DNA from 2 places in the Peribacillus simplex NBRC 15720 genome. Region 1 is predicted to be linked to the other one. Evidence: riboswitches for the same ligand, from Rfam matches in the RefSeq annotation. Region 1 holds a riboswitch; the other holds the start of a gene.
The links. Region 1 has a riboswitch for cyclic di-GMP ahead of BS1321_RS20970 (anti-repressor SinI family protein). Riboswitches for the same ligand answer to the same signal wherever they lie in the genome.

Region 1 (11,469 bases):
ATTTAAAGTAGGAATTATCTTCCCACTAATCTATTAACGATTTTAACGGTAGTTTCAGCCGCCTGCCTTACTTCCTCTTCCGTGTTGTTCAGACCGAAGCTGAAACGAATCGAATTCTTCGTCCGCTCCGAATCTTTCCCGAACATCGCCACAAGAACATGCGACGGATCGATTGACCCAGCAGTACAAGCGGATCCGCTCGATACCGCAACACCTGCCAAGTCCATATTAACGAGCATCGATTCCACATTCGTACCCGGAAAACTAACATTCAGCAAATGCGGCAGCGACTGTTCCATAGATCCGTTAATTTCATATTGTACATCCGCCTCATCAAAGACGGCAAGCAATACGTCTTTAAAACGCTTGTATTGCTCGTTTTTCTTTTCCATCGTGCTTTGTGCAATTAAAACAGCTTCTGAAAAACCGGCAATTGCCGGCACGCTCTCCGTACCAGCACGGCGTTTGCGTTCTTGTTCCCCGCCATATAAATGCGGATTCAGCTTCAAGCCTTCACGAATATAAAGAAAGCCGATTCCTTTAGGACCGTTAATTTTATGCGCGGATACACTCAGCAAATCCACACCCAATTCACGGACGTCGATAGAGATCAAACCATATGCCTGAACCGCATCCGTATGGAAAAAGGCTTGATGACCCTTGAGCAGCTGTCCAATTTCAGCAATCGGCTGGATCGAACCAACCTCATTATTGCCGAACATGACCGAAACCAAAATCGTGTCGTCCCGCAATGCCGCCTTTAAATCGGCAATTGAAATAAGCCCCGCTTCATTCACAGGTAAATATGTGACCTCAAAGCCAGACTTTTCAAGGTATTGGCATGTATGCAAAACCGCATGATGCTCAATCTCCGTCGTAATGATGTGCTTCCCTTGTTCTTTATAAGCATTCGCAACACCAATGATCGCCGTATTATCAGCCTCGGTTCCACCGCTCGTGAAAATGATTTCATTCCGCCCCGCACCGATGCTCGCTGCAATACTCGAACGTGCCTCATCCAAAACATGGCGCGCCTCCCGCCCGAAAGCATGAATGCTCGACGGATTTCCGAAGTCATGGCTCATGACTGTCATCATCCTATCGATCACATTCGGGTGCATCGGTGAAGTCGCAGCATGATCTAAATATATTCTGTCCACTTTTTTGTCGCCTCCATTAAAAAACGCAAGCGCCTACATAATAGGCGCATTGCTAATCACTTAAATATAGTACATATAAGAATCGATTTCACCCGTATCCTTGTAGCTCGCCAAATCCATAAGCGTCGTATTATCCAATACATCCTTCACAGCATCGCGAATCCGGATCCAAAGCTGGCGCTTCACCGGCTCCTCATCCTCAATCCCTTCAACAGGGGTAATCGGCCCTTCCAATACACGAATGACATCACCCGAAGTAATCTCCTGAGGATCTTTAGACAGTACATACCCGCCATACGCACCGCGGACACTCTTCACCAACCCAGCATTACGAAGCGGCGCAATCAACTGCTCCAAATAATGCTCCGACAGATTATGCGTCTGGGCAATCGATTTCAAACTCTTCGGGCCTTCTCCATAATGTTTAGCAAGCTCGATCATAATCGTTAAACCATAACGGCCTTTAGTAGATATCTTCATACATATACACCTCAAATTATTTATCCGTTTCTAAATTCTTCTGAAATTATAGCATATTCCCGCCGGAAATGCATTCACCCGCCCTCCATTTGTCAAATTATCCTAATTGGAGAGGTAGGAAAAATGAAAATACAGAGTGGAATTCAACTAATTAGATGACATATTTTTGATCGGGTGGGGACGGATTTCATTGTTAGGACGGTCGATTTATCAACCTTACATTACAAATTAAATCTGCAAACGGACTACCATAATACAAATTCACCCTCTTTTACAGCATAATCAGCGCATTTCCCCCATCAGTTGTGATACCTTATATAAATAAGGAGAGGTGCGCAATGAATATAAAACCGCTTGCTTTCCGGATGCGGCCTCGGTCGATTGATGAGATCATCGGGCAGGAGCATCTGGTCGGTGAAGGAAAAATTATCGCAAGGATGGTGAAAGCCAAACAGCTTTCTTCCATGATTCTGTATGGTCCGCCGGGAATTGGCAAGACTTCAATTGCAAGTGCGATTGCCGGAAGCACGAAGTTTGCTTTCCGGACGCTGAACGCGGTGACCAATAATAAAAAGGATATGGAAATCGTGGCAGCCGAGGCTAAGATGTCCGGGAAAGTGATTCTGCTGCTTGATGAGGTTCATCGACTCGATAAGGCGAAGCAGGATTTCCTTTTGCCTTATCTTGAAAATGGGATGATCACCTTGATCGGTGCAACGACCAGCAATCCCTATCATGCAATCAATCCGGCCATCCGAAGCAGGTGCCAGATTTTCGAGCTCAAATCATTGGAAACCAATGATATAACCAAAGCTCTGGAACGGGCACTTCATGATGAAGAGCGGGGGCTTGGTGCGTATAAAACCGATGTCAGTTTTGATGCCCTTACCCATTTCGCGACTGCTTCGAACGGAGATGTCCGCAGTGCCCTTAACGCTCTTGAGCTCGCCGTCATTTCCACCGAACCCGATGAGTCCGGAACGATTCATATAGATCTGCAAATTGCCGAGGAATGCATGCAGAAAAAAAGCTTCTCGCATGACAAGGATGGAGATGCCCATTATGATGTTTTGTCGGCTTTCCAAAAATCAATTCGCGGCAGTGATGTGAATGCAGCCCTTCATTATTTGGGGCGCTTGGTCGAAGCCGGCGATCTTGTCAGCATTGCCCGCCGGTTAGTAGTCATCGCTTACGAAGACATAGCTCTTGCCAATCCCCAGGCTGGTCCTAGGGCCCTCGCTGCAGTCGAAGCCGCTGAACGACTCGGTTTTCCTGAAGCCCGGATTCCACTTGCCAACTCGGTGATCGAGTTATGCCTATCACCTAAATCGAACACAGCCATTGTCGCAATCGATGCAGCTCTGTCCGACATTCGCAGCGGCCATAGTGGAGATGTACCAGATCACCTTAAGGATGCCCATTACAAAGGGGCCACCGATCTCGGACGCGGAATCGGCTACCTTTATCCGCATGACTACGAGAATGGCTGGGTGAAGCAGCAATACTTACCGGACAAACTGCGCAGCAAAAAATATTACAAACCGAAAAAGAGCGGGAAATTTGAACAAGCCCTTGCCTCGGTCTATGAAAATATCGAGAAAAAGAAATAACTCCGGATCACTTCAGACCCGGAGTTTCTTTATTGTGGAAAATGAAAACTTTTAACTTACGTCCTGCTGGCAAAAATCGCCTCCCCTCATTCACCAACCGTACTGCTCATTCCAATGTTCTGCGGATGCATAACTAAAAAGAGCACGACCAGAGTATTGGTTTGTATACGGGAAAAGTGTACAGCTACATTCCATTTCGGCACATTAAAGATATCTCCTTGCCAAACTAAATATCCAAACTTACTTAAATTAAAATCCCAAATACATGAATATTTCCAGAGAGTCCTAGTTCAATATACTGACCAATATATTTAGATATCATTTGGTGACCACCATTCTGTAAAAATACATCTTAAATCCCACCAGTAAGCCAATGTGTCCAAATCATCCACAGGCAGTATGTAAAATTGTCATCCAAACGCTCCGGCTAGGCTTTTCTTAGGTCGAAACCCGAATGTTCCATTTTAATCGCCTAGCTTGGCTAGTTCCCCCGGAAATCGTCCGCAATCCTGTTAGGGTTTCATCAAGGGCAGAAACAACATTTCAATATATGATTCTAGCCCGATAACTTTTACAGCATTTAAATTTAGATTATTGCAGATTACAATCCGCGTACTTTCAGCCGCAGAAAAATCAGGCTCCTCGTATCCAGTAAGAGAATATGTCAATACGAGTGCTAGGAGCATGTCCACTCTTCATATGAAGGCACAGCAACTTTTAGTTGCTGTACCTGTATGGTCAATCTTCTTTATAAATACCCTTCGATGCTTTAATCATATTATCCAGCCACATTTTCTTAAATACATTCACACGACGAGGACTGGCAGTCTCTTCACCCTCAGTTGAATTTTGAACTTCTTCTGCGGTGTCGGAAAGGATTTCATTTGAATTGCCATCATCAGCTGAACTTTCCGTTGAGCTACTTTCATCCGATGAGCTTTCCGTTGAGCTACTTTCATCTGATGAGCTTTCTGTTGAATCACTTTCGTACGATGAGCTTTCCGTTGATTCACTCTCGGTCGATGAGCTTTCCGTTGATTCACTCTCGGTCGATGAGCTTTCCGTTGATTCACTCTCGTATGATGAGCTTTCCGTTGAATTACTTTCGTACTCTGAACTTTCAGTTGAATATTCCATTTATTCTTTAGCCTCCCATATTTATTAATCCTTTAGGGATATCCGTACTGCATATATATTTGCGCCTGCTTTTTAATAGGGACTTTCTTATCACCCATTTTAAAGTAAACCTTCGTTATAATTTTAAAATTAGTTAGTCTGATGAGCTTTCTGTTGATTCACTCTCGGTCGATGAGCTTTCTGTTGAATCACTCTCCGTCGATGAGCTTTCTGTTGATTCACTCTCGGTCGATGAGCTTTCCGTTGATTCACTCTCGTATGATGCGCTTTCCGTTGAATCACTCTCGTATGATGCACTTTCCGTTGAATCACTCTCGTACTCTGAACTTTCAGTTAAATATTCCATTTCTTTAGCCTCCAATAATTATTTATTCTTTAGGGATATCCGTACTGCATATATATGCGCTTTCTTTCTAATAGGGACTTTGCTAATCACCCATTTTAAGGTAATACTTCATTCATTTAGAAATATTCAGAAAATCTATTTTGCCTGGTCAAATTCATTAGGATCAAAGACTTTTCTCCTTGCAAACAAAAAAATAACCTCGGAATCCTTTCCGAAGATACTTTATTATTTTTCCTTCATATTAGCTATGATGTCCCATTAGCCAATCGACCATCGATTTCCCACTACTTTCACGAAGGTCCTCGACATCCTCCTTGGAGATGATCTCGCCATCATTAATCAGAATGACTTCATCAATGATGTTCTGGATTTCATGAGTGGCCATGATAACCATTTGCTCTTCAAAATTGATATAAGACAGCAAGCTCTTTACAATCCACTCCCGGACTATAACGTCCAAGCCTGCAAAAAAACGACCGGTGCCTCCCGAGACAGAGCTATTACTAATTTAAGCCCCTAACACCCCATAATCTTCCCGACTTCAAACGTGAGTCACACACCATCAAGTGCAGCAATGCTGGCTGTTAGAACAGGATTACCCATGTACACATATAAAAACCTGCAACTTCCAAAAATATTGATGCTAAAAAAAGAAATAAACACTAGGCCAAATTGCACAACCAATAACCAGAAAAGTGTGGATTTTCCGATCAGCCACTCCTTTAGCATTAAACCTTTAAATGAAGAATTGTTCTAGCTAAATTACACTAAAATATGCCAAAGGTATTATAAAATAGCAAAATATACTATTCTTTTATATTGAAATTAAATATAATAGATGAAGTGGTTACAAATAGAGGAAGGAAGTAAAATATGAGACATGAAAAAAAGAAGAAAAAGAAACGGACATGGCTGAAGGTAGTTGGTATAATTGTCCTACTTTTTATATTAGCAGGCGGAGCCTTTGCCTACTCCGTATGGAATTCACTGACAAAAACCGTTGACACGATGCATACACCAATAGACCGTACCACGGATAAACGAACTAAAGACCTTGCACTATCAGATCAGGAGCCCTTCTCGATGCTCATGCTCGGTGTCGATGAACGTGATGGCGACAAAGGCCGTTCAGATACTATGATCGTCCTGACAGTCAATCCACAAAAGAAATCGGTCAAAATGCTAAGCATTCCACGTGATACACGGACCGAGATCGTCGGTCATGGTACACAGGATAAAATCAACCATGCATTTGCCTTCGGCGGCGCGAAAATGTCCATGGATACCGTTGAAAATTTCCTTGATATCCCAATCGACTATTACATGAAGATCAATATGGAAGGCTTTAAGGATATCGTTGACGCAGTCGGCGGCGTGACTGTGCAAAACGATTTGGACTTCACATCCGATGGCATTCATTTTGCAAAAGGTACGCATACCCTTAACGGGGAAGAAGCCCTTGCCTATTCAAGAATGAGACATGATGATCCGAATGGTGATTATGGCCGTCAATCCAGACAACGTTCCATCATCGAGGCAGTCATCAAGGAAGGCGCTAGCCTTTCATCATTGACGAAATACGATGAAGTCTTCGATGCACTCGGTAATAATATCCAGACGAATTTGACGTTTGATGACATGATGGACATCCAAAAGAACTACAGGGACGCAAGCAAAAGCATAACCCAAGCAACCATTCCAGGAAATGGAACGAAAATCGACGGAGTCTACTATAATATCGTGTCGGATGAAGAAAAAGAAAAGGTTCAGTCCGAATTAAAAGAACAATTATCCATTAAATAAGAAAAAATGAAAGAGCTGTCCGGACCCGCATCCTGACAGCTTTTTCATTTTTTCCGTCCAATATTCTGACAAAAAACGAACACCAATTGTAGAGATTTGTTGGAATTTTTGTTGTTTACTAGGCATAAAAAGACGGTATAATCTAATATGAGCTGAAAATTCCATCTTCCCCTGCCCCTTTCATCACTTGACACTATTATTCTTTGGACCCGGAATTCCATCAACCACCATTCATCAACTATAATAAATAATCCTAAACAAAAGGAGTGGATTTAAATGAAAATCAAAGCAGGCAGCTGGGCTATGCTAAGCACACAGGACAAAATGTTTATTCTGAAAGCCATCAGTGATCGTTCAAGAATGAAATATGTTTCATGAGAAGTAAATCTTTTCTGCATTACATGAGAGCATCGCCTCTCCCTTTTCAATAAAACGAACTTGAGCCTGAAAAAGGAGAGGAATCTATTTAAACTGATAATCCCATAACAAGCGCCATTCGCCTTTTTCTCTTACGACATAGCAATTTTGTTCCAAAGTAAACATTCCATAGCGAGAATTGAAGACCTGTGTAACTCTGGTATTTCATAGGCCGATTTATGCTGCCTTCCAACCTTATCCAGACTCCAGTTCTTTACTTTCTTAAGTAGCGGCCTACATCAAATCATACTGAAAGGCCTACATATCCATATTGTAATAATACAACGCATCGATGTCGCACATAGATTAAATCTCAGCTTTGAAACGCTTTTTCAACCGCGCGGCCAATGCAAAATGATACAAGCTCCTGCACCAGAGAATAATCGCCTTACTTTTTTCTCCTCACCTCAAAGGGTATCATTCATAAACAACAAAAAAGAAGCATGTTGTTAGACATGCTCCTTAATTAAATGTATTGGGAATCCGATGACGCCTTCTCCTTCGATAAATGAAAAGAAAACAGAAGATTCCAAGCAAACCGCCAAACGTGTCCTTTATGACATCCTGCCATAAAGGGGTACGGCCACCGGTTAGTTTCCAAACACCCAACATCAATAAGCCCGGGACGAAGTATCTACGGATCATATTCTTTCAGGTTGTTCAATGATTCCGCTTAATTTCTCCTTAATCTCATCCACAAGTTCATTTACAGTAACTTCTTGTCCAGACTCACCCTTGGCAAAAGTGTCTTTTAAAATATCAAAAAAATCCATTAGAAATTTCCACTCCAATATATAATTGAGCCACCATTTCATACTGCTGTCCTAATCCTTTTTTCAAAAATAAGGAATATAGCTCATTTATTTGATAATCACATATATAGTAGGGATTGGCAAGCGGAATCTACTATATTATCAGAAAAGTAACTAAAAATTAACATTCCCTTAATATTCAATGGAAGGAATACTACTAGTCAATATGTGTGGATAAAAAACAAAAACGGACCGATTCCTCAGCCCCTTCGATACCCCATATTACAATTGTCCCATAAAATAAGTCATTAATGAAATCAAAACTATTGTAATGGTAATATAAGTCCCAATAAAAATTTTCTTGCTTCTCTGTTTCTTTTCATAAACTTCCTCGAACGTAATGAATTTATTTTTTGTCATCAAATAATCTCCTTTTACTTTGATGGCAGCTATCTGACATCGCCTTTTGCGATGTCCCTTTGCTTGATCTCTATAGTGTAGTATCGGCACACTACCAAAAATATTTAAGCATTATTAACTATTTTTTTATAGGCTATATTTCTTAAATCTGTAGAAGGTTTCGACTAACGTATTATGTACTTTAACTAAATTCTATGATCATTCTGTTAAATCCTGCCTAGTTATCATTTTAATATCTAATTTTATTAAGCGCTTACTTAATAAAATTCATTATTATTTTTATCCAACCGAAAAATGACAACCATAACGGTACACTGAATAAAGTTCCCCATATTAATCCCTTTATAAAAGCATTAAGTCTATCCATAATAAAAATCCCTCTCAATTTAGGTTACCTTTTTATTATTGTCCCCATGTTCTATATTCTAGATACCTTTTACGGTGATTTCCTTTAATGAAAATAAAAAAGAAGACCGTATAACAGCCTTCCCTAACGTAATTTTTATCCCCTGATTTGCTTTTTCCAGTTCATTTTCCCTTGATGAACTCCCGCACATCTTCAATAGATAATCCTAGATTTTTAGCCTCTAAAATTAGATAAACCCATTCTTCCCGTTCATTGTTAGCTTCTATGATAAATCCCACCCAACTTGTGGTAACACAGCCGTCTTAGCATTTAGCCTTAGACCTGTAATTTTGCGTCCCTACTTTTCAATAGGTTTGCCTTTCTCAAGAATATTTCACATTAATTATTCTCCAAGATTAATAAATCCCTTGAATTCCCTGTTTCCTTGGGGCTAAATAAACCATCATGCCCTCAAAAAATTCCCCTTAATTAAAACTATATTAATGTTAATTATACTTAAAAACGTAATAATAGCTCTTAATACTATTCGTTCTTTTCTATCATTTTTCAACATCATTCATCAAAAAGTGACATCACAATGCAAAAACACTGGTATAATACGCTTTCTTTACAACTCTTTTAATAAAAAAAGATTTATAATAGCTATGATAATCTCGAATTTACTATTCTACAAAAATAATATTTTCGGAATAAGTGGGCTAAGTGATTCAGTTTTAATTTATTTTCCCTAAGAAAAAAAGCCAGCATTACAATGCAATAATACGGCTGTAATAAATTGCTAAACATCCCTCTTTTTTCATTCGCTAACTGGTTATATTCACCGACCTGAATGATTTCCCCATGACCAACACTTGATCGGCATTGCGAATCTTCGATAATCGATGAGCTATGACGATGATGGTCATTTTTCCTTTTAATCTTTCAATAGCGGATTGAATCTTCGCTTCGTTCTCCGTATCCAAAGTACTCGTCGCTTCATCCAATACCAGGATGGCCGGTTTACGTAAAATCGCTCCGGCTAACACTAGACGCTGACTTTCTCCTCCCGATAGTCGCACACCTCGATCGCCGATGAGTGTATCTTTTTATTCCGAGCCTTTAATTTATTTTGAGCCAACCGAAAAATGACAACCACAATGGAAAGCTAAAAGTGTTCCCCACAATAGTCCCACAACAAGAACTTCTGAAAATAAAGTCTCTTTTGTAGACTTAGGACTCTTAACTCCTGTGACTACCCATTTCGACAAAAGAAAAGCTCCCTGCATACTTCCTCTTTCACCTACTTAACACAAAAAAGGACTGATTTCTCAGCCCTATTTAACACCAGTTATGATTTACCAAGAAAAAAAGTCAATAAAGAAATCAAAATTAAAATAATAGTAATATAAGTCCCAATAAAAATTTTCTTACTTCTTTCTTTCTTTTCATGAGCTTCCTCGAACGTAATAAATTTGTTTTTTGTCATCAAATTCTCCTTATATTTTGATGGCAGCTTGACATCGCCTTCTGCAAAGTCATATTAAATTACCGCCAATCGGCAAAAATATTAACTGTATTATTCACTATTTTTATACTGAGCTAGATTTTATAAATTAATATCTGTTCTTTACTATATAGTTTACTATAAATCATACAAAATACACTTATTCAAAATATTCCATTATACCCAAAAGTCTTTTATTCCAAGATAATAATGCTAAGCAATTATCCCTACCTGTTGCACAGAACTATTTTTAGAGCTGAGATTTAATTAATCCCTATCCATTTACCGATTAGTAAATAAAAAGGATAGAAATTCTCCTTTTGCCAAAAATAACAAAAAGGATATCAACGGGAGGAAGAGAAAAATGGATTCAGAAATGCAGGAGAAATGCGGGGTATTTGGAGTGTTTAATCACCCCAAAGCAGCTGAATTAACTTATTACGGACTTCATGCACTTCAACACCGTGGTCAGGAGAGCGCAGGAATTGTGGCTAGTGATGGGAAATCATTCAGGAATCACAGGGGAATGGGATTAGTTACCCATGTATTTTCACGGGATATCCTCGATGGACTAAGCGGAAATATGGCCATTGGTCATGTACGATATTCAACTTCTGGTGAAAGTTTATTGCAAAACGCACAACCCCTCGTCTTTAAATATAGCGAGGGGGACCTGGCTGTTGCTCATAATGGCAACCTCGTAAATGCAAGGATAGAACGGGATGTGTTACAACAGCAGGGAAGCATATTTCAAACAACAACCGATACTGAAATTATTGCTCACTTAATAGCTCGTTCAAGTAAAAAGCATTTCGCAGAAAGTGCACCTGATATGCTTAAACGTATCGACGGTTCATTTGCCTTGATTATAATGACTGAAAAACAAATGCTAATTGCCCTGGATCGTCATGGGTTACGTCCGCTTAGCCTTGGAAAAATTGGTGAATCAATCATCGCCTCCTCAGAAACATGCGCTTTAAATGCGGTTGATGCTAAGTTCTGGCGGGAAGTTGAACCAGGTGAATGGCTTCTTATAGATGAAAATGGAATTCAAACTGGAAGATTTGCGGAAAAAGGTAAGGTTTCCCTTTGTTCCTTTGAATTTGTCTATTTTGCCCGTCCAGATAGCGTTATTCAAGGAAGAAGTGTCTTAACAATCCGAAGGGAATTAGGTAAAATTCTGTCAAAAGAACATCCGACACAAGCTGATGTTGTCGTTGCAGTTCCTGAATCAAGCGTACCTGCCGCCATTGGCTTTTCCCAACAATCAGGAATTCCATATGAAATGGGGATTATTAAAAACCCTTATGCTGGTCGTTCATTTATTGAGCCCACGCAAGAATTGCGCGACTTAGCTGTTCGACTGAAATTAAGCGCTGTGCAAGAAATTTTGGAAGGAAAAAGGGTGGTATTAGTCGATGATTCGATTGTTAGGGGAACGACAAGCAAGCGCATTGTCCAATTGATTAGGCAGGCAGGTGCCAAGGAAGTCCA
Region 2 (11,469 bases), 1.5 Mb from region 1:
TAGACCCATCTTCTCATCTTCATGTTTTTTAGTTTGTTGCTTTAATTTCTTAACCAATGCATCCTTTTCTTGCTTCTGCTGTTTTTGTTGCTTTTGAATTTCCAATAGTTCAGCTTTTGCCACTTCTAAACTGGCAAGCTTCGTTTCAACAGCTTTTTGCTTTTCTTCCAGATCCTTTTTATCCAGCTCATGCTCTTTTAAAATATCCCGGTCGGCTTCAGCAATTGTCGCTACAGCTCCGACACGGTCAACTAAATCTCCAAAACTGGATGATCCGAATAATACTTCAAGGTAGTTCACGTCCCCGCCAGTCTCCTGGAAAGAAAGTGCCCTTTCTTTCAATACTTCATTACGTTTGGCGATCCGCTCTTTTAATACTTTAATCTCTTCTTTCAATGCCTCGATTTCTTTTTTCGTTTGTGTAATTTCAGCATTTTTAGCATCGATTTTTTTTGCGGACTCTGCAATTTTCGCTTCAATAGCAGCGATTTGTTCTTCTGCTGTCATTTGCTTATCTTGCAGGTTATCGATTTTCTTCTCCGTTTCGGAAATATTCGATTCAACACCCGAACGTTTTTCCTGGATCGATTCTTTCTGTTTTTCTAAGTTCGAGATCGACTCGGCATAAACCGAAGGTGCCGCTAAAATGCTTCCCAACCCGATCATAATGGAGGCATTCATGGCAATGATATTTTTTTTCAACGTTTCATTTCCCCTTTCAACCCGTTACATCCTTGCCTTGTAACGTCTCTCTATTTATATCCGGCTTCTTTTGGCTTTCGAGTAAACATACACTTTTATACTTTCAAGAACTTCCTGACGGACATCAAGCTGCCCCATATCCCGATAACGGCACCAATTACGATGAGGATGGCTGAAACTTGATAAATAAACGGATTTGCTGGCAGGAAATCTATGAATTTGAACGTAATCTGCGGTGCTGCATATTTATAAAGATTGTAGTAGAGTACTGCAACCAGACCTATGGGAATGATGGAACCGAGGACTCCCAACCAGAGTCCTTCCAAGAAGAATGGCCAACGGATGAACGTATTCGTTGCTCCTACCAATCTCATGATCTCAATTTCTTTTCTTCTAGCTACAATGGTAATTTTAATCGTATTCGAAATCAGGAACATTGCAGTAAATAGTAAACCTACAATAAGAACGATCCCTATGTTTCTAGCAATATTAACAAAGCTGAATAGTTTCTCGACGTAGCCTTGTCCATATTTAACACTTTGGATATACTCAAAACCTTCGATTTTTTTTGCCACCTTGATGACATCTTGCGGAGATTTCGTTTTGATAACATAAACGTCCCTTAATGGGTTATCTTGTTCAAATGGTTTAAAAGCCTCACCATTATCTCCTAAATCATCTATTAAATTAGTAAGCTCTTCATCTTTAGGAGAGAAAATCACTGATTCAATGCCGTCCATCTCCGTAATTTGCTTACCGATAGCTTTTATATCGTCATCATTCGCCGCATTATCAATATGTGCACGAACTTCGACATCTTTCTCCACATTTCCCGCGATATGATTTAAATTCATCATGAGCACTAAAAAGACGCCAACCAATGTTAGAGTGACCGTTACTGCACTGACTGAAGCAAACGTCATCCATCCATTACGGCCAATATTTTTAAAACTTTCACGGAAGTGACGGAGCAATGTTCTAAATTTCATATCCGTAATCACCTCGATGTTCATCGCGAACTATTTTTCCACTTTCAATGGCAATGACACGTCGTTTAATATTGTTGACGATGTCCCTATTATGAGTGGCCATGACAAGTGTAGTTCCGCGTTTATTAATTTCTTCAAATATGTTCATGATTTCCCATGATGTTTCGGGATCAAGATTACCTGTAGGCTCGTCGGCTATGACTACCTTAGGATCATTGACGATCGAACGGGCTATTGCAACCCTTTGCTGTTCCCCACCAGATAACTCGGAAGGCAGCATTCTTGCTTTATGTTTAATGCCTACCAGATCAAGGACTTCCATGACTCTCTTTTTGATTTCTTCTGGTTCCTTTTCAATAACTTCCATGGCAAAAGCAACATTTTCATATACAGTGAATGTTTGAAGGAGTTTAAAATCTTGGAATACCATACCGATATTACGGCGGAATAGAGGAACTTTCGAATTGCGGATACTTGGCAGGCTAAGGCCATTGACCAAGATATTACCGCTTGTAGGCTTTTCTTCCCTATACATCATTTTGATGAAGGTCGATTTTCCGGCACCGCTCGGACCCACTACATAAACGAACTCGCCTGCCTTTATTTTCACATTGATTCCATTAATGGCAATTACGCCATTTGGATATGTCTTTTTCACATCTATCATTTCTATCATTCTAAAACCACCTAATTTGCTTGGATTATCACTATGTACCTACAGCTTTTTCGACAATTTTCATTGAAATCTGACAGGAATCTCTCTTACTTGAGCACAGGAACATTATAACATCATATTTTGTCAAATTAAGCATAAAAAATATTACAGTTTCATTTCAGTTAGACATATATCAACATCTATGTAATAATTCTAAGATTTGATTGCTTGATAAGGGGTTAAATGTGAGTTTTTTCGAGGTTTAATGGAGGCTAAATGAAACGTCCTGCTAAGCAGAACGTTTCATTAATCATTACTTATGTCCAGCAAGCCATTCAGCGACCATGCTCGCTTCCTTACCCTGGATTATTCCTTTTGGCATTCCACCTTGGCCATTAGCAATGACTTTTTCGATGTCTGCTTTCGATAGCTTCGAACCGACCTTCGTTAAATTCGGTCCAACGCCGCCTTCAAGATTCACTGCATGACAACTTGAACATTTGTTTTCATAAATTTTTGCGGCATCACCAGCACCTGCCGTAGTCGTTTCATTATTTTCACCTGCAGGCTCTTTATCTGCAGCATCATCGTTTCCACCGCATGCAGCCAAGGTCAAAGAAGTACCCAAAACTAAGGCTAACCATTTCTTTTTCATTGAATTTACCCCCTCTGATTTATACCAGCACAAGAACATTATACCAATTTCAATCCAGTTTAAAACCCTCCCCGAGTACCTCCGATGCGTCCATTACAATTACAAACGCTTTAGGGTCAACGAGTTTCACCAATTGTTTCAATTTGGTGAATTCCGACTGGTCTATTACGCACATCAAAATTGGACGAGTATCATCCGTATAGCCGCCATACCCGGATATGCCTGTTACGCCCCGGTCCAGCTCATGTATGATAGCATCCCTTACTTCCATTTCTTTATTCGTGATAATTAGTGACATCTTGGACCGGTTCAATCCAATCTGGACGAGGTCGATCGTCTTGCTTGTCACATATAATCCTATTAATGCATAAAGCCCTTTTTCAATATCAAAAACAATGGCAGCACTTAAAACGATGATTCCATCAATGACAGCCACACAGGTCCCTAATGACAGATGGGTATACTTATGGAAAATCTGTGCCGCTAAATCGGTCCCCCCTGTGGAACCCTTTCCGCGAAAGACGATCCCCAGCCCCAGTCCGACCATCATCCCCCCGCAAATCGAACCAAGCAATGCATCATTCGTCCATGCATCCCAATCCTTTGTCAGAAATACCACTAAAGGCAAAAATAAGGTTCCAATCAGGCTTTTGGCTCCGAAATGTCTTCCAAGGATAATAAGCCCCGCTATGAACAAAGGGATATTAAAACCCCAAAGTACATAGGCCGGCTCCCAACCGAGGGTTGAATCCAGTATCGTGCTAATCCCGCTGACCCCGCCAGATGCGACCTGGTTAGGCAGTAAGAATACATTAAAACCAATGGCAATTATGGCCGAACCGACAATCACCAATCCATACTCCATTAACTTTTGAATTAAAGGGTGCTTCCGCTCCCGGTATCTTTTCTTCATTTTGCATAAGTCTCCTCGAACCATCATTATTATCTAGTATTGGCCGAACGAGGTAGAGCATCCCTTTTCAATCCTGTAAATGTCAGCCAGAAGATTCATTAAAAAGGAAAACATAAAAAAGCCGGACCGGGAAACCGGTCCGACTGGCTGATCTTATAATTTTGAACGCAAGTACGCATCAATGAACATATCGATATCTCCATCCATGACTGCTCCCAAGTTTCCGGTCTCGGCACTAGTACGGTGATCTTTAACCATGGAATACGGATGGAAAACATAAGAACGAATTTGGCTTCCCCAGCCAATTTCCTTTTGCTCACCACGGATTTCATCCAAATCCGCTTGTTGCTGTTCAATTTCACGTTGATACAATTTGGCTTTTAGCATATTCATGGCTTGGGCCTTGTTTTTGATTTGAGATCTCTCGTTTTGGCACGTTACCACGGTGTTCGTAGGTATATGGGTGATCCGGACTGCCGAGTCAGTTGTATTGATATGCTGACCGCCTGCACCACTTGCCCGGTACGTATCGACTTTCAAATCTTCCGTGCGGATTTCTATATTAATCGTTTCATCGAATTCCGGCATGACTTCACATGAAACGAATGAAGTATGGCGTCTCCCTGAAGAATCGAAAGGAGAAATCCGGACAAGACGGTGTACTCCTTTTTCCGCTTTCAAATAACCATAGGCGTTATGGCCTTTGAAAATTAAAGTGACACTCTTGATTCCAGCTTCATCACCTGGAAGGTAATCAAGGGTTTCCACTTTAAAGCCTCTTTTTTCACCCCATCTGGTATACATACGCAGCAACATGGAACCCCAATCCTGGGACTCCGTTCCGCCTGCACCAGGATGCAGTTCAAGAATGGCATTTTTCGAGTCATATTCTTCACTTAGTAAAAGTTGAAGTTCAAAGTCATTCATCTTTTGTGAAAGAACCGTGATTTCTTCTTCCAGCTCAGCCAAAAGTTCTTGATCATTCTCCTCTTTCACTAATTCATATGTCAAATCCAGATTTTCATATGATTCATTCAGATCGGACAATTGATTGACTTGTTCTTTCAAAGCATTCGTTTCATTGATGACAGTTTGTGCTTTTTGCTGATCATTCCAAAAATCGGGATGTGTCATCTCATTTTCAAGCTGTGCGATTCGTGCCTCTTTTTCATCTAAGTCAAAGAGACCCCCTAAAGTCCGTTAATCGTTGCGCTGTCCGTTCAAGTTCATTTCTTATTTCTGCTAATTCCATTTCTCTTCACCTCATTAAGTATGTTAAAAAAATCCCTGAAGAAGGATTCGCTTCATTACACAAATAAACCTCTTCAAACTATATGCAAATATATTGCTTTATGCAAACTAAACATGAAAAGAGGCGGCAAGCCTTACACTTAACCGTCCCATAATCATTATACACCTAACTTTAGCCTAAATTGCCATGGCAATTCTTATATTTTTTTCCGCTGCCGCACGGGCATAAAGCGTTTCGGCCAACGTCTTCCTTTTTACGGGCAGGGGCTTTTTTCACTTTTCCCCCGTCTTCTTCCTTCGGATTGACCGCTTGTCCTTTTATGACTTCCTTACGCTCCAAATTGTTGCGAATTTCAGCCTTCATGATGTATTTGGCGACTTCATCTTCCATTGAAGCAATCATGGCTTCAAACATTGCGAAACCTTCTGATTGATATTCACGTAACGGATCGATCTGGCCATAAGCACGAAGGTGGATCCCTTGGCGCAATTGCTCCATTGCATCAATATGGTCCATCCACTTACTATCGACTGCACGAAGAACGATTACTTTTTCGAATTCACGCATTTGTTCTTCAGATAGCTCTTCTTCTTTTTGGTCATAGCTTTCTTTCACTTTTGCTAAAATGAAATCAACCAATTCCGATTCATTTTTCCCTTCCAAATCAGCTACAGTGATTGAACCTTCATTGAATAGGTTACCATTCAGGTAATCGACAAGGCCTTGTAAATTCCAGCCTTCCTCATCGCCCATTGGTGCAAACGCGACAACATTTCGCTGGATGGATGCCGTAATCATCGTTTCGACGATTTCACGTAAGTTCTCACTTTCCATGACATCGAAACGCTGTTTATATATAATTTCCCGTTGTTGACGGAGAACATCATCATACTGCAGCAATTGCTTACGTGAATCGAAGTTATTGCCTTCGACCCGTTTCTGTGCAGATTCAACGGCCCTTGTCACCATTTTACTTTGAATTGGCTGGGAATCATCCATTCCAAGGCGTGCCATCATGTTTTTCATGTTATCCGAACCGAAGCGGCGCATCAATTCATCTTCCATTGATAAATAGAATTGAGTGACCCCTGGGTCTCCCTGACGGCCTGACCGACCACGAAGCTGGTTATCTATACGCCTGCTTTCATGACGTTCCGTGCCGATGACAGCAAGGCCTCCAAGCTCCTTGACACCTTCACCAAGCTTGATATCCGTACCGCGCCCTGCCATGTTCGTAGCAATCGTAACTGAACCTTGATTACCTGCATTCGCAATGATTTCCGCTTCACGCTCATGGTTCTTGGCATTCAAAACATCGTGAGGGATTCCTTTTTTGGATAAATAAGCAGATATGACTTCAGATGTTTCGATGGCAACCGTACCGACAAGCACTGGCTGACCCTTTGTATAACGTTCGGCGATGTCTTCCACAACAGCCTTGAATTTCCCATCAGTTGTCGCGTATATAAGATCTGCCCTGTCATCCCTGACGATATTCCTGTTTGTCGGGATCGCAATGACATTCATATTATAAATATTGCGGAATTCTTCTTCTTCCGTTTTCGCTGTACCGGTCATACCTGAAAGTTTTTCATACATCCTGAAATAGTTCTGGAATGTGATCGTCGCAAGCGTCATGCTTTCATTTTGAATTTCAAGTCCTTCTTTCGCCTCGATCGCCTGGTGGAGACCTTCACTGTAACGGCGGCCTTTCATCAAACGGCCAGTGAATTGGTCAACGATGACTATCTCGCCTTCCTGGACCACATAATCCACATCTAAATGCATGGAAACATGCGCCTTTAACGCCTGATTGATATGATGATTCAAAGTAACGTGATTAATATCGAACAAATTATCGATATTAAACGCTTTTTCAGCTCGATTCATCCCATCTTCAGTCAGCTGAACACCTTTTGTCTTTTCATCATATGTGTAGTCCGTTTCTTTTTTTAAGGTTCTCACAAACGCATTGGCCTGGATATAAAGCTGAGCCGATTTTTGTGCGGAACCGGAAATGATCAATGGCGTTCTCGCCTCATCGATCAAAATCGAATCGACCTCATCAATAACAGCAAAGTGCAGCGGGCGCTGTACCATTTGTTCTTTATATAACACCATATTGTCACGAAGGTAATCAAATCCTAACTCATTATTCGTGCTGTACGTAATGTCCGCATTGTACGCCTCTTGCTTTTCTTCTTTGGAATGACTGTTCAAATTCAATCCGACGGTCAAACCAAGGAAATCATACAATACACCCATCTCGGTGGCATCACGGTGTGCCAAGTATTCATTGACAGTAACGACATGTACACCTTTACCGGTAAGCGCGTTTAAATAAACCGGCATGGTAGATGTTAAGGTTTTACCTTCCCCTGTTTTCATCTCGGAGATATTTCCATCATGAAGGGATGCCCCACCCATGATTTGAACACGGTAAGGGTATAAGCCCAGAGCACGCTTTGCCCCTTCACGCGCAACTGCAAAAGCCTCAACAAGCAAATCATCAACGGTTTCGCCATTTTGATAACGCTCTTTAAACTCACCCGTTTTGGCACGCAACTGTTCATCCGATAACGCAGCCGTCTCATCAGCCAGCGCTTCAACCTGATCAGCGATTTTTTCCAAACGTTTGATTTCTCGCTTATTCGGATCAAAAACTTTATTTAATATATTAAGCATTCAATAACGCTCCTCTATTATGGTAATGATCGTTCAATGACAAAATTCATATAAGTAAGAAGAAACACATCTTCTATTATTACTAATGCACGCTTAATTTTACCACTTCTATCCTAGAGGTACAACTTCATGTCACTTCCCTGGTATAGACCTGAATTCAATTCTTGCGAAAAACAATGGATAAATGAGGAGTAAAACTGTTAAAATAGAAGGAAGTATAAAAAATATGTTGCAAACTCCCCACTATTCCATATGCAAATGAGAATTATCCATAACCTTCCATCACTAGATGCTGTGTCCTCTCTAGAGATAGCATGTCAAGGTAATCCAACCTTACAGGCTTCATGTTTTGAATGATAAGGTGGGCTACTGAAACTTAATAGCGGAAGATAAATAGATCATGTTTCGAGGTGGTATTGATGATTGGTGAACGTGTAAAAAAACTGCGAGAAGAAAAAAAAATGTCGATGACTGAACTTGCCGATAAAGCGGGTGTGGCAAAGTCTTATTTAAGTTCGCTCGAGCGGAACTTACAAACGAATCCTTCTATTCAATTTCTTGAAAAAATCTCCGCCGTACTTAACATTCCTGTTGATGCCCTGCTTTATGATGCACCAAATAAGGAAACCTTGGACACTGACTGGATGAAAATCGTTGAGGAAGCTATGAATTCGGGTGTTTCAAAACAACAATTCAGGGAATTCATCGAGTTTAATAAATGGAGAAAAGATAAAGAAGAGTAGAGTGGTAGTGCACTAGTTTACCTACATAATCCTGAGAATAAAGTTTGAATAAGCTAGACTCACTAGAATCTCAAGGAAGAATAAACCCTATAAACAGCTAATGAATCGAACCACTGTTTATAGGGATGTTCTCGATCTTGTTCGGAACCTAATTTCCATCGTTCTTCTCAAATGTTACCTCAAGGGTTTCCCGTTTAAAAAAAGCACTGATTTCCTCTTTTTTGAACCCCAAGCTTCTTGCTTCTGAAATCAATTTCACCCATTCTTGATCCATTTTCACATTAGCCACCTCTTCTACCTCCTAAAATACTCTTTGTATTTCAGGCAGACCAGCCATCATAGTCACAAAGACCTTAGACCTGTGCCTTTGCGCCCTCATCTTTCAATAAGTTTGCCTTTGTCGTGGTATTTATTACCAAATACATTACTTATAATCATATTATAACGGATACCCACTCCATATATTGCTATTTTATGTCGGTAATCCACATAAATGCAAAAACTTTTATCCGACAAAATATTACAATATTAAGAAAATTTGAAGTTCTGGTGATTTATCATAGACTAATTCAATTTCGTTTTTTTGTATAATAGTAAATATTACTCTTCTTAATATTTCGTTGGGGTGTATTGATTCTCTCAATTGTAAGTGCATCCAGTGCTTTTTGCGCAGTTAAGTCCTCACCGCAGGTCGGGCAAAGCCACTTTCCATATTCCGCACTGCTAAAAGAATCCCTATGGCATGTATGGCAATTCTTTCGATACAAGTAATCCAACCCCTCTGCACCTTGATCAAATTGTTTTTTATAAATAACTATTTGTTCTTTTTAAAGAACTAACAATTCGGGTATAGTTCAAAAGATTGGGGTGATTAAATAGGTAATACTAACTATTTATCTTAATGAAGAACAAAACCGTTCTTTAAAATGGATTTTTAATAAATTTGTATTCTTTAGAGAACAAAAGAAGCAATCATTTTTTTAACTTTTCTAGTAAATCCAACAGCCAACGAATTCTATCAACATGCATTAAAAAAGCACAACCCAGGGGCTGTGCTTTTGATCTTAGATTAATATTTAACTAGGTTCAATCAATCCATAGCGTCCATCTTTTCGGCGGTACACTACGTTCGTTGTATTAGTATCCGCATTCGTGTAAACGAAGAAACTGTGACCAAGCATATTCATTTGTAAAATCGCTTCTTCACTGTCCATCGGCTTTAAATCAAAGCGCTTATTGCGGACCACTTCAATATCATTATCGTCTTCGAATTCATCCACCACTTCGTCAACTTCCGTATTGAAGGCGAATGCATCGGGTGTAGTCGATAGATTGTTCCGGAATTTACGATTGACCTTCGTTTTATGTTTACGAATTTGGCGTTCAAGCTTATCATTGATCAAGTCAATGGCAGCATACATATCCGCATTTTCCTCTTCAGCACGAAGAACCAAATTCTGCATAGGAATCGTCACTTCGACCTTTGATGTATTATTGTTCACTTTTAAATTCACTAACACATTTGCATCTGGTGTATTGTTAAAATATCGTTCTAACTTGCCAATTTTCTTTTCGACGTATTCTCGAATTGCTGGAGTTACCTCAATGTTTTCACCGCGTACGTTGTAATTCATAAAGTGAGTCCTCCTTAAATTAAGACTATACAGTTAGATTCTACAATACCCCTCCGGTTTCCTTTAGAAACACATCATGAAATATGTCGAAATAATGAAACAATTGTCGGAAGGTTTGGAAAGGGTTGATGTCTGCCCTAGCTTCATTATATCAAATGCTATGCCATAAAGAAAAAATTAAGCCTATATTATTTACAGAAAATTTAAAAATAATTAACATAAAAACCATTTGGAGTCCAAACGGTTGGGTAATCAATTTCTTTTATCGTAGAACATGCCATCCACTGATAGACTCTCATACGGGTTCGTGTATTTATTAGATGATTGTTTCTTCTTATTTATTTCCTGGATATCCCGCTGTATCTCCTGCTTTTGAAGCTTCAGCAAGTGATCGACCTGTTGGTTAAGCAACACGGTTGCACGGCCCAACTGCTGCTCTTCAACAGTTAAAGGCAGTTTGATTCGAGAAAGAAGTCCATCTCGCTGATCAATCAGCTGTGTGACCCTTTCTATTTTATCATCACGTTCTGTAATCGTGCGATCTTCCAGAACGGCAAGTAATTCAGCAGTCAAATCATGAAAGGTTCGAATCACCATTACACTTGACCGCTTTGGGTAAATTGTTTTTTCCGATTGATCAGAATTACTTCCTTCCAAGTATTCCGGAACTCAGTAACAAGTACCTCCACCTCTTCCAAAGCAGCAACATCATTTTTGATATTTGCTTCTACCAGACGCCGGTTCATGAAATCATACAGACTCATCATATCTTTGGATACTTCCGCATCCATATTCAGCGTTACCATCAATTCATGGATAATATTTTGAGCCTTAATGATGTTCGTATTCTTCGCTTCGATATTACCAGCTTCAATGGCTTTCTTCCCAACCATGATGAACTTCAAGCAGCCATTATAAAGCATTAATGTAAGCTCTCCCGGTGATGCTGTATTGACTGAATTTTGCTGATATGATTGATATGGATTATTTATCGCCATATTTAACTTCCTTTCCGCCTTACCTTAACTAAAATAAGAAGCCAACGATGCACTTTGGCTGTTTGCCTTTTGAATCGCTTTTTCCATCGCCGTGAACTGGTTGTAATAGCGTGTTTCCAGTTTAGTTAACTTTGCTTCAAATGCTGAAATCTTCGTATCCAATCCATTGACCAATTTCCCGATTGTAAAAGTGTTGTTAACAAATCCTGCTTTTCCTGCTTTTTCAGTAATGACCTTCATGGA

Region 2: another riboswitch for cyclic di-GMP. It lies ahead of BS1321_RS13745 (anti-repressor SinI family protein); the one in region 1 lies ahead of BS1321_RS20970 (anti-repressor SinI family protein).

Annotation. Positions count from the first base shown of each region.
Region 1 covers NZ_CP017704.1:4,354,349-4,365,817, reverse strand. The annotation lists gene BS1321_RS21010 (cysteine desulfurase family protein) at 15-1,160, opposite strand; gene cymR (cysteine metabolism transcriptional regulator CymR) at 1,221-1,640, opposite strand; gene BS1321_RS21000 (replication-associated recombination protein A) at 1,979-3,250, shown strand; gene BS1321_RS20995 (hypothetical protein) at 3,989-4,387, opposite strand; gene BS1321_RS20990 (hypothetical protein) at 4,521-4,733, opposite strand; gene BS1321_RS20985 (hypothetical protein) at 4,975-5,193, opposite strand; gene tagU (polyisoprenyl-teichoic acid--peptidoglycan teichoic acid transferase TagU) at 5,607-6,536, shown strand; gene BS1321_RS28530 (YwzD family small protein) at 7,595-7,726, opposite strand; gene BS1321_RS20970 (anti-repressor SinI family protein) at 8,654-8,770, opposite strand; cyclic di-GMP riboswitch class I at 8,777-8,860, opposite strand; partial or broken gene BS1321_RS20965 (ATP-binding cassette domain-containing protein) at 9,261-9,574, opposite strand; gene purF (amidophosphoribosyltransferase) at 10,340-11,469, shown strand, end outside.
Region 2 covers NZ_CP017704.1:2,875,986-2,887,454, reverse strand. The annotation lists gene BS1321_RS13785 (murein hydrolase activator EnvC family protein) at 1-702, opposite strand, end outside; gene ftsX (permease-like cell division protein FtsX) at 798-1,691, opposite strand; gene ftsE (cell division ATP-binding protein FtsE) at 1,681-2,367, opposite strand; gene cccB (cytochrome c551) at 2,660-3,001, opposite strand; gene BS1321_RS13765 (YitT family protein) at 3,051-3,866, opposite strand; one part of gene prfB (peptide chain release factor 2) at 4,068-5,102, opposite strand; one part of gene prfB (peptide chain release factor 2) at 5,104-5,166, opposite strand; gene secA (preprotein translocase subunit SecA) at 5,338-7,851, opposite strand; gene BS1321_RS13750 (helix-turn-helix domain-containing protein) at 8,271-8,594, shown strand; gene BS1321_RS13745 (anti-repressor SinI family protein) at 8,743-8,883, opposite strand; cyclic di-GMP riboswitch class I at 8,915-9,000, opposite strand; gene hpf (ribosome hibernation-promoting factor, HPF/YfiA family) at 9,671-10,228, opposite strand; gene fliT (flagellar protein FliT) at 10,481-10,825, opposite strand; gene fliS (flagellar export chaperone FliS) at 10,825-11,226, opposite strand; gene BS1321_RS13725 (flagellar hook-associated protein 2) at 11,251-11,469, opposite strand, start outside.